DNA from 3 places in the Pseudactinotalea sp. Z1739 genome. Region 1 is predicted to be linked to each of the others. Evidence: predicted binding sites of a transcription regulator. Region 1 holds the regulator's gene; each other region holds the start of a gene.
The links. Region 1 encodes LexA, which represses DNA repair genes until DNA is damaged. Its sites were predicted from a motif close to TCGAACANNTGTTCGA; they were not measured.

Region 1 (4,165 bases):
CCCGCACGTGGGCGGATCCACCGAGGAGGCGCAGCAGGACATCGGGGTGTTCGTGGCCGGAAAACTCCGCGACTACATGCGCTCGGGCTCCACAGCCCTGAGCGTGAACCTGCCCAGGCTCACGTTGGACACGCCCGGGCCGGGCCGCCAGCGCATCGCCCACCTGCACCGGAACGTGCCCGGCGTGCTGGCCGCGGTGAACCAGGCGTTGTCCTCCGGTGGGGCGAACATCGATTCCCAGATGCTCGCCACCACCGGTGACGTGGGTTACTCGGTGACCGACATCAGCGGCACCCTGCCGCGGCAGGCAAGGGACCACCTTCGTGAGATCGAGGGCACCATCAGTGTCCGCGAGCTCAACGGGTCGGTCTAGGCTCGCTTCGGACCGGGCGCCGAGCGAGGAACTCAGCCGGTCTTACGCGGCCGGAATGTCCGCTTGGGCTCGCCGACCACCTCCGGCCCGTGCACCGAACCGGTGTTCCGGACTCCATCTGCGGTGGGGTGGTCACCCGCGTTCTTGCGATCGAGCGCCTCGCGCATCTTCGCCTTGGCATCGGCCATCGGCCGATCGGGACCTTCGGATCCGTTCTTCTTCGATGACATCAACAGTCCTCCCTGAACTCACCACGGACCGGGACCGCGTCCCGGGTGGCTCATCCTCAACCTTGCCGGGTCCGGCGCGAACACGCCAGCGGATAAACCCCGGCCATGCACCCTCAGGCGTACTGCTCCGAGGCAGGATTGCGGTCCAACTTCAGCGCGGTGATCGCGGCCTCGAAGTCCTCGAGGGAGGTGAAGTTCTGGTAGACGCTGGCAAAGCGCAGGTACGCCACCTCGTCCAGCGCCCGCAGCGGCCCCAAGGTCGCCAATCCGACCTCGTGGGAGTCGATCTCGGCCACGCCGGTGGCGCGGATGGACTCCTCCACCTGCTGGGCCAGCAGCGCCAGGTCATCGGCGGAGACCGGGCGACCCTGACACGCCTTGCTCACACCGGCCACGACCTTCTCCCGGCTGAACGGCTCCATCGCCCCCGATCGCTTGATCACCGTGAGGCTGGTGCTCTCCACCGTGGTGAAGCGGCGCGAGCACTCGGGACAGTGCCGGCGGCGGCGGATACTGCCGCCGTCGTCGGCGGTGCGGGAGTCCACCACCCGCGAGTCGGGGTTACGGCAGTACGGACAATGCATCGGCGCGTCCCTTCCCGGCTTGGTGACGGCGTGCTCGGTGCACACACAATGCCACATCTGGCTTCCGGTGTGGGACGTCGCCCTCCAGCGGGTTCCTCAGCCCTGCGGGACGCTCAACTCCTGACCGGCGTGCACGGTGGAGCGCTCCAGCCCGTTCATGCCGCGGATGGTCTCCACCACCTGGCGCACGTCCTGCCCCGGATCGGCGATCTCACTCGCGATCACCCACAGGCTCTCGCCCGGCTGGACCACCACGGTGGAGACCTCTGCCGGCGTCTGCGCCTCCGGCGCCAGCAGGGTGCCGAGCCCGCCGCCCACGGCGATCGCCAGCGCGAAGCCAAGCGCGACCAGCACCCGCCGTCCGCGGGTGGTCAGCCGCAGGGGGGCGTGTTCGCGCGCCCTGGCCGGGCGCACCGGCGCCGCCGGACGAACCGGTACCGCCGGGCGAACCGGTGCCGTCACCAGGGGCGTCACGGGACGGGTCCGGCCGCCCGAGCCCTCGGTCTGCTGGGGTACGAGGGCCCGCGGCACGTCGCTCTGCGGCGCAGCCTTCGGGGCCTCCGGGGCCGGAGCCGCTCCGGGCGCCGAGAAGACTGCGGGAACCACGCTGAGGTGACAGGTCGAGTTACGTGCAGGGCCGGCGTGCCCGCAGGGGCGCGTCCGCGACCGCCGCAGGGCGGCCCGCCGGGTCGAGGGGCTGGGGTGGATCGCCAGTGCACTCATCGGATTACTCCTCGGGCCACGTCCGGGACCGGCAACCGACCGACCCTCGAACTGATGTTCTGCGAACACATGTATGGACAGTAACACAGCCGTTCGATAGAGTCGACACGCCAGTCGAACAGATGTTTCCTGTTCGGCGCCGTAACGCCTAGGCTTGGGAACGTCATGGGGAACACCCCACCACCGACCCCTGACATCGCGGTGACGGGACCATGGCAGAGCCGCTCGCAACCGCACCGAACCGCAGGAGGACACGATGGCCGAGGGACCCAAGGACACCAGCCGGCAGCACCCGGACCAGACCGGCCACTCCCCCGGTCTGACCGTCCGGCAACAGCGGATCATGGACTCGATCCGCACCAACATCGAGACCAAGGGGTACCCGCCGACGATGCGCGAGATCGGCACCGCCGTGGGCCTGGCCAGCCCGTCATCGGTGAAGTACCAGCTCCAGGTCCTGGAGGAGAAGGGGTACCTGCGCCGGGACCCGATCTCCACCCGCGCGATCGAGATCCTGGATCCCCACGGCACTGCGCCGGCGCAAGAGAGCCCGGCACCGGCTTCGGCCCGCGGCCCGAAACAGTTCTTCAGCACCGACTCCGATGAGCAGGTGGACGCCTCGCCCAGTTACGTCCCGGTGGTCGGGCGGATCGCGGCGGGCGGCCCTGTGCTGGCCGAGCAGTCGGTGGAGGACGTCTTCCCGCTGCCGCGCCAATTGGTCGGCGACGGCGACCTGTTCCTGCTCAGGGTCACCGGCGACTCGATGATCGACGCCGCGATCTGCGACGGCGACTTCGTCGTGGTGCGTCAGCAGCCGGTGGCCGAGAACGGTGAGATCGTCGCGGCGATGATCGACGGTGAGGCCACGGTCAAGACGCTCAAGCACACCGAGGGCGAGGTCTGGCTGATGCCGGCCAACTCCGCCTACTCCCCGATCGAGGGATCCGACGCCCAGATCCTGGGCCGGGTGGTCAGCGTCCTGCGCTCGGTGTGACCCGCCCGTCCGGTCCGATCCGCAGGCACACCTCGTCGTCGTAGGTGCGTCGCTCGATCCGGAGCACCCGGTACTGCGAGTCCAGGACCGGGAAGGCGTGGATCGGTTGCAGCGTCAACCGCGCTCCGGTCCCGGTGCGCTCGAGGTTGATGTCCAGGTAGCCGTAGTGCTTGCCACCCTCACGCAGCACCGGGTTGCCGTCGCCGGCCACCTCCCAGCGCTCCGGAGCGTCCTGGTCGGCCGTCCAGGCCCGGTGCGGGTTGTACCGCAGGAGTTCCCCATCACCCCCTCGCAGTTCGCCACCCAGGCTGTCCCCGGCCACACCGACGTCGTAGTAGAGCACCCCGGGTGAGCCTTCGTCGCCGTCGGGCACCACCGAGCGCTCGAACAGTTCACTGTGCCCGCAGAGCACCGCGGCCACGCCGAATTCACTGAACATCCGATGGAACCTGCGCATCGGGGTTCCGCCCTGGCCGGTAGAGAACTCGTGATCCATCGGTAGGCCGTGCGCACCGCTGGAGTAGGGCACGTGGTGGAACTGGACCAGGATGATCCGGCCCTGCGCCCGGGCGTCGGCCAGATTCTCTTCGGCCCAGCGCCACTGCGGCCTGCCGGGGGCGATGTCGTTCAGGTCCGTGCCACCGGCGGCGGTGTACTCCGTTGCGGTGAAGTGGTCCTGGGTATCGGTGCCCGGGCCCCGGTAGGCCCGCCCGGTGAGGGGCCGGGCGTAACGGGACCGATGGTCGTCGGGCTCCCCGTTCGAGGAGTCCAGCGTCAGGATCGTGAGTGGTCCGTGGTCGAGGCGGTAGTAGCCCCGGCCCCGCGCCCCGTCCGGGCCCGGGAAGTGGGCGTGGTACTTGGCCCGGGCCCGCACCACCGGGGAACGGTCCGACGGCGTGCCGTACAGGCCGTTGCGGGCGCCGAAGTTCTCCCAGTTTCCCAGCGCAGGCAGGAGCGGTGCCCGCGAGAGCAGGCCCGAGGGGGCGTTGATCGTGAAGAACTCATCCCAGGCGGGCTGGTATCCCCCGCCGCCGACCAGGTCACCGGGATGCAAGATGAGGTCCGCCTCCTCCTGGGCGATCATGCTCACCACCGCCCGGTAGCCCTCCGCCTTGGTGAGCGGGTAGCGCAGGACGGGCCGGCCGGCAGTGTGCTCCGCCACGCCGAAGGCCTCCCGCCACAAACCGTGCGGGTCGGGACGGGACTCCCCGCCGGGGCCGGCCGGCCAGGAGCGATGCGTCACCCGCCCAGCCGGAGCGGT
Region 2 (4,165 bases), on a different contig from region 1:
GCCGCGGACCTGGAGCGCGCCGCCCCCTGGGCGCACCGCCGGGCCGTACTCCAGTGACGCTGCCCGGTTTGCGCCGCTCTTGGGGCGCCTTGTCGTTGCGGTGTGGAGTGTCATTGATGTCTGGCGCAAGGGTGCGTCGTGATTCGCTCCGTCTGGGCGCCGGAGTGTGAGCATCGCTCCTGCTCCTGCTCCTGCTCCTGCTCCTGCTCTGCTGCTGCTCTGCTCTGCTGCTGCTCTGCTCCTGCCCTGTTCCACCCCGCCCGCATTCCGGTCTCTGCGCATGCCATGGGCCCGGCGGTGGTGGCCGGGTGTGGGGCGGGGTGTTCAGGTGTGCCAGGTGACTCCGGTGGGTGTGACGGTGGCGGTTAGGTCATTGCTGTGGACGTGGGTGTGGTGGCGTTGGCAGAGCAGGGCTGCGTTGTCCAGGTTGGTGTGTCCGCCGTGGGCCCAGAACTGGACGTGGTGGGCTTGGCACCACTGAGCGGGGATGGTGCAGCCTGGGAATGAGCATCCCTTGTCGCGATGCCACAGGGCTCGTTGTTGGGCGCGGGTGAACAGGCGCTCGTCGCGGCCCTGGTCGAGGATTTCGCCCTCGGTGCCCAGCACTGCGGGGATGATCGAGGCGTCGCAGGCCATGCGCCGCACGGTTTCAGGGGAGAGCACCTGCCCGGTCATCGTGATGCCGGCGCCGTTGGTCTTGGACTGTAGGTCACTTAGGGGGATGGTGACGAACACTTGGGCCTTGGTGGTCTGGGGGGTTCCCTCGGGGGCGGCTACGCCCCGTTGGATGATGGTCACCAGGGCGTCGGCCCGGCGGCGGGGTGCGCTGCGCGGATCGGGCGTGCCGTCCTCGGCCGGCTGCGGTTTGGACAGCGCTGACAAGGTGGCGTCGATGATGGCCGCCCCTTCGGGGTCGAGGAAGACCCGGTACTCGGTCATCCCGCCGGCTGCGGGCAGGGTGTAGAGGGCTCGGCGGATTCGTTGCCCGTTCTCCTCGGCTTCCAAGTCCTTAGGTGGTTTGATGGTTCGCCGTGCCCGGCGCAGCAGGAGCGCCAGCTGCCGGTCGGTCCACCCGCATCGGCGCACCGGTGGCCCGCCAGGTCCTTCGGCGGCATCCCCGTCATCGCCCTGGTCGACCTGGTCGTCCTGGTCGTCCTGGTCGTTCGGGTCGGGAGGTTGGACCTGGTCGGTCGCTCCTTCGTTGATCGTCTTCATCGTGGTGGCAAGCGCCTCGGCCTCGGAGATCGGTTCCACCTCGTGGTGGAACTGAATGATCGCTGAGGCCTTGGAGGTGCTGATCAGTCCGGCATCGAACCCGGCCAGGGTGTTCTCCACACCGGGGGAGGGGTTGTTGATCGTTTCGGCGATGCGCGCGGTGTGGATCGCTTGCCCCCGCGGTGGCGCCGGGGCGTACTGGCTGGCCACCTTGACCAGGTAGTCCACCGCCGTCATTCCCTGGCCTGCGGGCAACCCGCGAGCGATCGCTTCGGCCGCGGCGTGTGCCTCCAGCCGGGCCACCTCGTGACGGATCCGACCCGCCTGCGCCAACGCCTCGCCCAGATCGGACTCACCCACCCGCCACCACCCACCGGCAGCCATCTCCCCAACGACCGAAGCGACCTGAGCCAACGCGGCCGGCGCCTGGATCATCGGTGGGACCTGGGTGATGGACATGAGTCGAACCTACAACCCACCTCCGACAAACGTTCGAATCACTCCGGCGCTGTGGATAGCTACGCGGGTACACCCGGCCTGGGGATAACTGTGCAGTTGAACGCTCGGGTGAGAGACCGGGAGGTCGCCGACGCCCGCCTCAGGGCTCTCGTCATCGGACTCGGCCACCGACCCCCGCCTCAGGGCTCTCGTCATCGGGCTCGGCCACCGACGCCGGACAGGACGCGTGCACCCAGTCGAGCAGGGTTGAGGTAGCCACTCGGGCCACAAGGCCCGGTCCCCCCAGAGGCCGGCCCTTCCTCCATCCTCACAGCACACCGAGTACCGTTCGCTGCACGGGTCGGCTGCCCGCCCGGGCCGGTCACCTACGGCAAGTCAGTGCTGCTCGCCCGCTGCCTGTCGCCGTCGTCGGCTGATGACGAGCCAGAGGCCGGTCCCCACCAGCAGCAGCCCGAACAGCAGCACCGGAACCGGAACCGGTAGGGAGAAGCCGCTGCCTGCGGTGGTGGCGAAGAGCGTGTCATCACCGGGCTCCAGGTCCCAGGAGACGGTGCGGCCCACCAGGGTGCCGTCGTGGTCGGTGACAGCCTCCGGGAACGTCACCGACAAGTCGATCAACCACGGCGTGGCGACCTGATCGTCCCCCTCGGCGCCGTCCGGTGCGGTGAGGTCGAGGTCACCGAACCGCCCGGCCACGATGTGTCCGTCCTCCTCGGCGGCGACGATCAGTGCGCCGGAGGTGGACTCCTCGATCCGCTCGATCGGCACGTCCGTCAGCGTCAACGTGGCCCCGATGTACTCGCCGTCCTCGAACGGCTCCGCGGCGATGCCGGCATCCGGGGCCGCGGCGATCTCCTCGTCCAGGATGCGCTGCAGCGCGTAGGGATCCTGACCATTGGCCTCGGCCCAGGCCTGGCTGACGGCGACCACAACGTCACCGGACAGGGTGTCATCGGTGCTGATGGTCACCCCGCCGTCCAGCCGCACGCAGCCGGTGAGCACCACGAGCGCGAGCAGGACTGCGCCTACCGGGCGCCAGATCCGCGAAGTCATTCCTCGAGTGTGCCATCGTGCGGCGACGGCTCAGCCGTGGTCCGCGCCGGTATCGGTCGCAGCCGCTTGGGCGTTCGAGCCGGAGACGGTGCCCGAGTCGGCCGCGTCCGGCCACACCCAGTCGGCTACCTCGGGGATGTCCACACCGTGGTCGCGGGTGTACTGCCGGGCCTTCAGGCGGGCATCGCCCATCTCCTGGCGCAATCCGGCGTACCGGCTGCCCAACTGCGGCACCCGGTCGATCACGTCCATCACCAGGTGGTAGCGGTCCAAGTCGTTGAGCATCACCATGTCGAACGGTGTCGTGGTGGTGCCCTCCTCCTTGTATCCGCGCACGTGCAGGTTCGGGTGGTTCGTGCGCCGGTAGGTCAGTCGATGGATCAGCCACGGGTAGCCGTGGTAGGCGAAGAGGATCGGCTTGTCCTTGGTGAACACCGTGTCGAAGTCGCGGTCGGACATCCCGTGCGAGTGCTCCCGGTCATCCTGCAGGCGCATCAGGTCCACCACGTTCACCACCCGCACCTTCAGGTCCGGCAGGTACTCGCGCAGCAGGCCGGCCGCAGCCAGGGTCTCGATGGTGGGAATGTCCCCGGCGCAGGCCAGCACCACGTCCGGGTCCTGCCCTTCCACCTCGGAGCCGGCCCAGTCCCACACGCCCACGCCGCGGGCGCAGTGGGCGATCGCGGCCTCCATGTCCAGCCACTGCGGACCGGGTTGCTTGCCGGCCACCACCACGTTGACGAAGTCCCGGGTGCCCAGGATCCGGTCGTAGACGCTCAGCAACGTGTTCGCGTCCGGTGGCAGGTACACCCGTACCACCTCCGCCTTCTTGTTCATCACATGGTCGATGAAGCCGGGGTCCTGGTGGGAGAAGCCGTTGTGGTCCTGGCGCCACACGTGCGAGGACAGCAGGTAGTTCAGCGACGGTATCGGTGCCCGCCACGGGATCTCCTGGGTGACCTTGAGCCACTTGGCGTGTTGGTTGAACATCGAGTCGACGATGTGGATGAACGCCTCGTAGGAGTTCAGCATCCCGTGCCGGCCGCTCAGCAGGTAGCCCTCCAGCCATCCCTGGCACATGTGCTCCGACAGCATCTCCACCACCCGGCCGCTGGGTGCCAGATCATCGTCCTCATCGATGTCGCGGTACTCGGCGTTCCACTGCTTCGCGGTGACGTCGTAGACCCCCGACAACCGGTTCGAGGCCGTCTCGTCCGGGCCGAAGATGCGGAAGTTGTCCGGGTTGGCCCGGATCACCTCGGTCAGCCACCGTCCCAGCACCTTGGTGGGCTCATCGATGCGCGCGCCGGGGGCGGGAACGTCGACGGCGAAATCGCGGTGATCGGGCAGGCGCAGGTCGCGTAGCAGGAGCCCGCCGTTGGCATGGGGGTTGCCGCTCATCCGTCGTCGCCCCTGCGGGCAGAGGCCGGTGATGTCC
Region 3 (4,165 bases), on a different contig from region 1:
GCGCGCAGGTCGAGTGAGACGGCCGGATGGGGTAACTCGGGCGAGCCGGCCGCGCCTGGTTGATCGGGCAGATCGGGCGGATCCGGCGGTTGCAGCCGGGCGAGGATGGCGGTGATGTCCTCGGCGCGTTCGGCGCAATCACAGACGCCGGGCCGGGCATGGGCAGGGGTTCGGCACATCGCTCGTGCCCATTCGACTTCGCTGACTACCCCGGGTGACAGGGGGGCGGACTCGGTGAACATCTCGGGCTGGTCGGCGTGCTCGACACGCATCGCCTGGAGCTGCCGATGCAGGACCGGTAGGCCATGGGCGGGGTCGACGACCTGCGCGGCGCGGGTGTAGGTGTAGCCGAGCGGGGAGGTCCAGTGGGTGTCACCGGTGGCCGGCTCACGAGTGACGCTCCAGGCTCCGGCGGTCTTCAGCCCGTGGTGGCGTGCGCACAGCAGGTGCAGATTGTCCTGATGCGTCTGTGCCCACGCCGGCCGGTCGGAGGTGAACGGAACGATGTGGTCGATCTGGCAGCGCCGCCCTGGCTGGCGACAGGTCGGGAACCTGCAGGTGACATCGCGGGCGAGGATGAACTCCCGTAGCGCCGCCCCGGGCTGGTAGGAGTCACACGCGAGGACCCCCATCGCGGCTAACGCTGCCGCCGGATCGTCGGGTAGGCATGGCTGCGGTGGGACGCGCTCCGGTACACCCTGCTGTGATGGGACGCCCTCCGGTACGCCGTGCTCCGGCTGGACGCGTTCCGGTGCGCATTGCTCCGGCGCGGTTCGCCGCAGCGCAGCCCGCTCCCCGGTGGTGTGCTGTGCTGCCGCCGGCGGCGGGTGTGCGGTGCCATCGAGCGGATCCGTGTGCACCACCCGGCTGGTGATATCGGCGGTGCCAACGAGATGACGGATGATGTCGGCGGGCAACGGCCCGTGCCCGGCCAGATACCCCGGAGCATCATCGTCTCCGTCGAGGGTGGATTGGGCCACGGTGAAGACCATCTGCGGGCGCTTACGGTGCTGGGTGGGAAGGTCCTGCCCCTCTGGAGTGGTCCCGCTACTGAGAATCTGGCGGATGATCCCCATGAACGCATCCACCCGACGCGCGGCGATCGGACGCTCATCCTCCGGCCCGTCCTTCACCGCCAGCGCGTCGAGCACACTCATCGCCGCCGCCGCGTCCACTGCCGGTAGGTAGAACGTCAGGTACGCCATCCCATCCTCGGTCGGCTCGGCGCGCACATACCGGTCCTTGACCGCTTCTTCGTGGCGCGCCTGGGCGTTCTCGGCATCTACCGCCAATGCCGCCGCCTGCAACCGGTGCCGCAGCTGGCCCACGGTCAATTCCGGCGCATCAGGCAGGATCGTGCGGTGAATCGCCCGCCCCTGTCCCGTCGGCAACGTCTTGACCGCATCGATGAACACCCGGACTTTCGGGAGATCGATCTCGCCACCGAGTAAGGCGAAGTGCACCTCTGAGTACTGATCCAACGCCGCGGCACGATCCAACCGTCCCTCGGCCGCCCGGGTCGACAGCGCCATCCGTGCGGCGATCTCCTCACCCCAGCCCGACCGCGAAGGGACCCGCAACAGGGCCTGCAGGATCTCGGACTCGATCCCGTCGATATTGGACCGCACCTGCCCGCACGCGGCGGCCATCTCGATCAGCACACCCGGATCATCCGGGGCGGCATCGAGGTAGGTCTTCAGGCGCTTGAACCGCTCCCACCCGGCCACCGGCGCGCCGAGGTACCGGGCGGCGGCCTCTCGTGCCGCGGGCCCCCATCCAGGGAAGGAATCCCCCGTACTCGGCGCTGATGTGGTGGACATGAAGACCACGCTAGACCCCACCACTGACATTCATAGAACGTGCGTACGATCTGGATGCCCTGCAATCCGCCAGATCTCCGCACCACATCCACTCCGCGATCAGCACCCGTTCCCTGCCCCCGGAGCAGCCCGACATGCTTGAATCGATTGATGAGCAAGGTCGGCAGTGACGTGCACATCGCGCTGCTCGGACCGCTCCAGGTCTGGATCGACGGCGAGGAACGGCCGATCACCGGGCCGATCCGGCGGGCGCTGCTGGCGGTCCTCGCCCAGCATCCGGGTGAGGTGCTGAGCGTGGACCTGCTGTGTGAACTCGTCTGGGACGGCGCTCCGCCGGCGACAGCGGAGAGCGCGTTGCGGGTGCACGTGTCCCATCTGCGCAGGATGTTCGGCCGACCCGATCTGCTCGAGCGGATCGGCACCGGGTACCGGCTCGCGATCTCCCGGGAGCAGGTCGATATCGCCGAATTCGACCGGCACACCAGATCCGGTCGGGAGGCCCTCCGCTCCGGCGACCTGGAACGGGCCGGACACGATCTACGGGCGGCGAGGAGCCTCTGGCGGGGTCTGCCGCTGGCCGATGTCCGCTCCGGCGCCACCGCCGAGATCGAGCGGATACTGACCCAGCGCAGTGAACTCAACGTGGACCTGGCCGAACTGCAGATGCGCACGCAGGGCGCGAACACCGACACCGGCGACCTGTCCGCACTCACCGTGGAGCGCCCGTTCGATGAACGCGTCTGGAGTCTGCTGATCACCGCCCAGTACTGGAACGGGCGGCAGGGTGATGCCCTGCAGACCTACCACCGCGCCGTGGCGGCACTGGATGAGGAACTGGGCGTGCAGCCGACTGCGGCGCTGCGCCGGCTCCAGGAGCAGATCCTGCGGCACGACCCGGCCTTGGATCCACCGGCCGCGGCAAACGTCGACCTGCCGGTGTTCGCGACCTCCTTCGTCGGGCGATCCGCAGAGATCGAGGCACTCACCGCCCTGATCGGCCGGCACCGGCTCACTACCCTCACCGGCCTGGGCGGGGTGGGCAAGACCCGGCTGAGCGTGGCCGCGGCGGAGGCGTCGGCGGCTCACTTCAACCACGGCGTCGTCTTCGCCTCGTTCGAGGCCCTGGAGGATCCCGCGCTGGTTCCCTCCGTCGTCGCGGCTGCTCTGGGTATCTCCGCTGCCGACGTCGAGGGGGTCGCGGCTGCGCTCGACACCCGGGAGCAATTGCTCGTGCTCGACAACTGCGAGCACGTGGCCGAGGCGGTGGCGGACCTCGTATCGGGTCTGCTCGCCGCCTGCCCCCGCGTCCGGGTTCTCGCCACCAGCAGGATCCCATTGAACGTCGTCGGTGAGTCGGTGTGGGTCACGCCCATGCTGGAGGTCTCCGGAGACGGGACGGGCGCACCGGAGGCGGTGCGGCTGTTCCTGGAGCGGGCCCGCCAAGCGGGCCCCGGCACCGTGCTGCCGGACGACGACGATCCTCGCCTGCGGGAGGTGGCCACCCTGCTCGGCGGCCTTCCGCTGGCCATCGAACTGGCCGCCGCGCAGTGCGGCGTGCTCACCGTCTCGGACGTGATCGACCAGTTGCACCGGAACCTGGGTTCGGCTGCTTCGGAACGGGACCGGCCCACCCGGCACCAGTCCATGGAGGTGGCGCTGACCGGGACGCTGGAGCACCTGCGGCCTGCGGCCCGGGAGTTGCTGAGCCGCATGCGCATCTTCCGCAGCCCGGTGGGGGTCAAGGCGATCGAGGCGGTCTGCTCCGACTCGACGGTGCCGGGCGGGGACCTTCCCGCGCTCCTCGCCGAACTCACGCACGCGGCCGTGGTGGTCGCCGACCTCAGCGGAGAACGCGGTCGGTACTCGTTACTGCCCCCGGTACGCCGTTCTGCGCCACAGGTGCTCTCTCGCCTGGGTCACGCCCCACCGGAACTGCAGACCCGCCATCTGGAGTACCTGCACCACCAGGTCCGGGAGGCCGTGACGCACGTGGGCGGCCCCGGCGAGGCACCGGCACTGGCCGGCCTGGCTGAACTCGATGCGGACCTTCGCGCGGGGTTGGCCCACGCGGTGGAAACCGATCCGCAGCGGGGCCTCTCGATGACGGCGGCGCTGTCGCCGTTCTGGATGCGGCGGCGCATGCATACCGAGGGACGCCGCTGGTTGCGCCAGCTCCTCGAGGCGGGCGACGATGCCGACCCGGCTGTACGAGGGGCCGCCCTGCACGCCGCCGGTGGCCTGGCCTGGGACGACGGCGACCGGCCCGCTGCGGAGGACCTGCTGCACCAGGCGTGGCAGATCCGCAAGGGCCTGCGGGACAAGGCCGGGCAGGCCCTGACCCTGAA

Region 2: a site for LexA is predicted at 1,696-1,711, ahead of ACO0LV_RS06165 (DUF222 domain-containing protein). Genes of this name have one in related genera too.
Region 3: a site for LexA is predicted at 1,854-1,869, ahead of ACO0LV_RS08300 (DUF222 domain-containing protein). Genes of this name have one in related genera too.

The regions. Positions count from the first base shown of each region.
Region 1 is NZ_JBMPQA010000007.1:144,477-148,641, forward strand. It holds gene serA (phosphoglycerate dehydrogenase) at 1-373, shown strand, start outside; gene ACO0LV_RS11025 (DUF5302 domain-containing protein) at 406-603, opposite strand; gene nrdR (transcriptional regulator NrdR) at 717-1,187, opposite strand; gene ACO0LV_RS11035 (LysM peptidoglycan-binding domain-containing protein) at 1,284-1,793, opposite strand; gene lexA (transcriptional repressor LexA) at 2,167-2,904, shown strand; gene ACO0LV_RS11045 (metallophosphoesterase family protein) at 2,882-4,165, opposite strand, start outside.
Region 2 is NZ_JBMPQA010000003.1:370,243-374,407, reverse strand. It holds gene ACO0LV_RS06170 (amidase) at 1-57, shown strand, start outside; gene ACO0LV_RS06165 (DUF222 domain-containing protein) at 325-1,674, opposite strand; gene ACO0LV_RS06160 (LppM family (lipo)protein) at 2,050-2,727, opposite strand; gene ACO0LV_RS06155 (phosphoketolase family protein) at 2,758-4,165, opposite strand, start outside.
Region 3 is NZ_JBMPQA010000005.1:116,699-120,863, reverse strand. It holds gene ACO0LV_RS08300 (DUF222 domain-containing protein) at 1-1,820, opposite strand, end outside; gene ACO0LV_RS08295 (BTAD domain-containing putative transcriptional regulator) at 1,971-4,165, shown strand, end outside.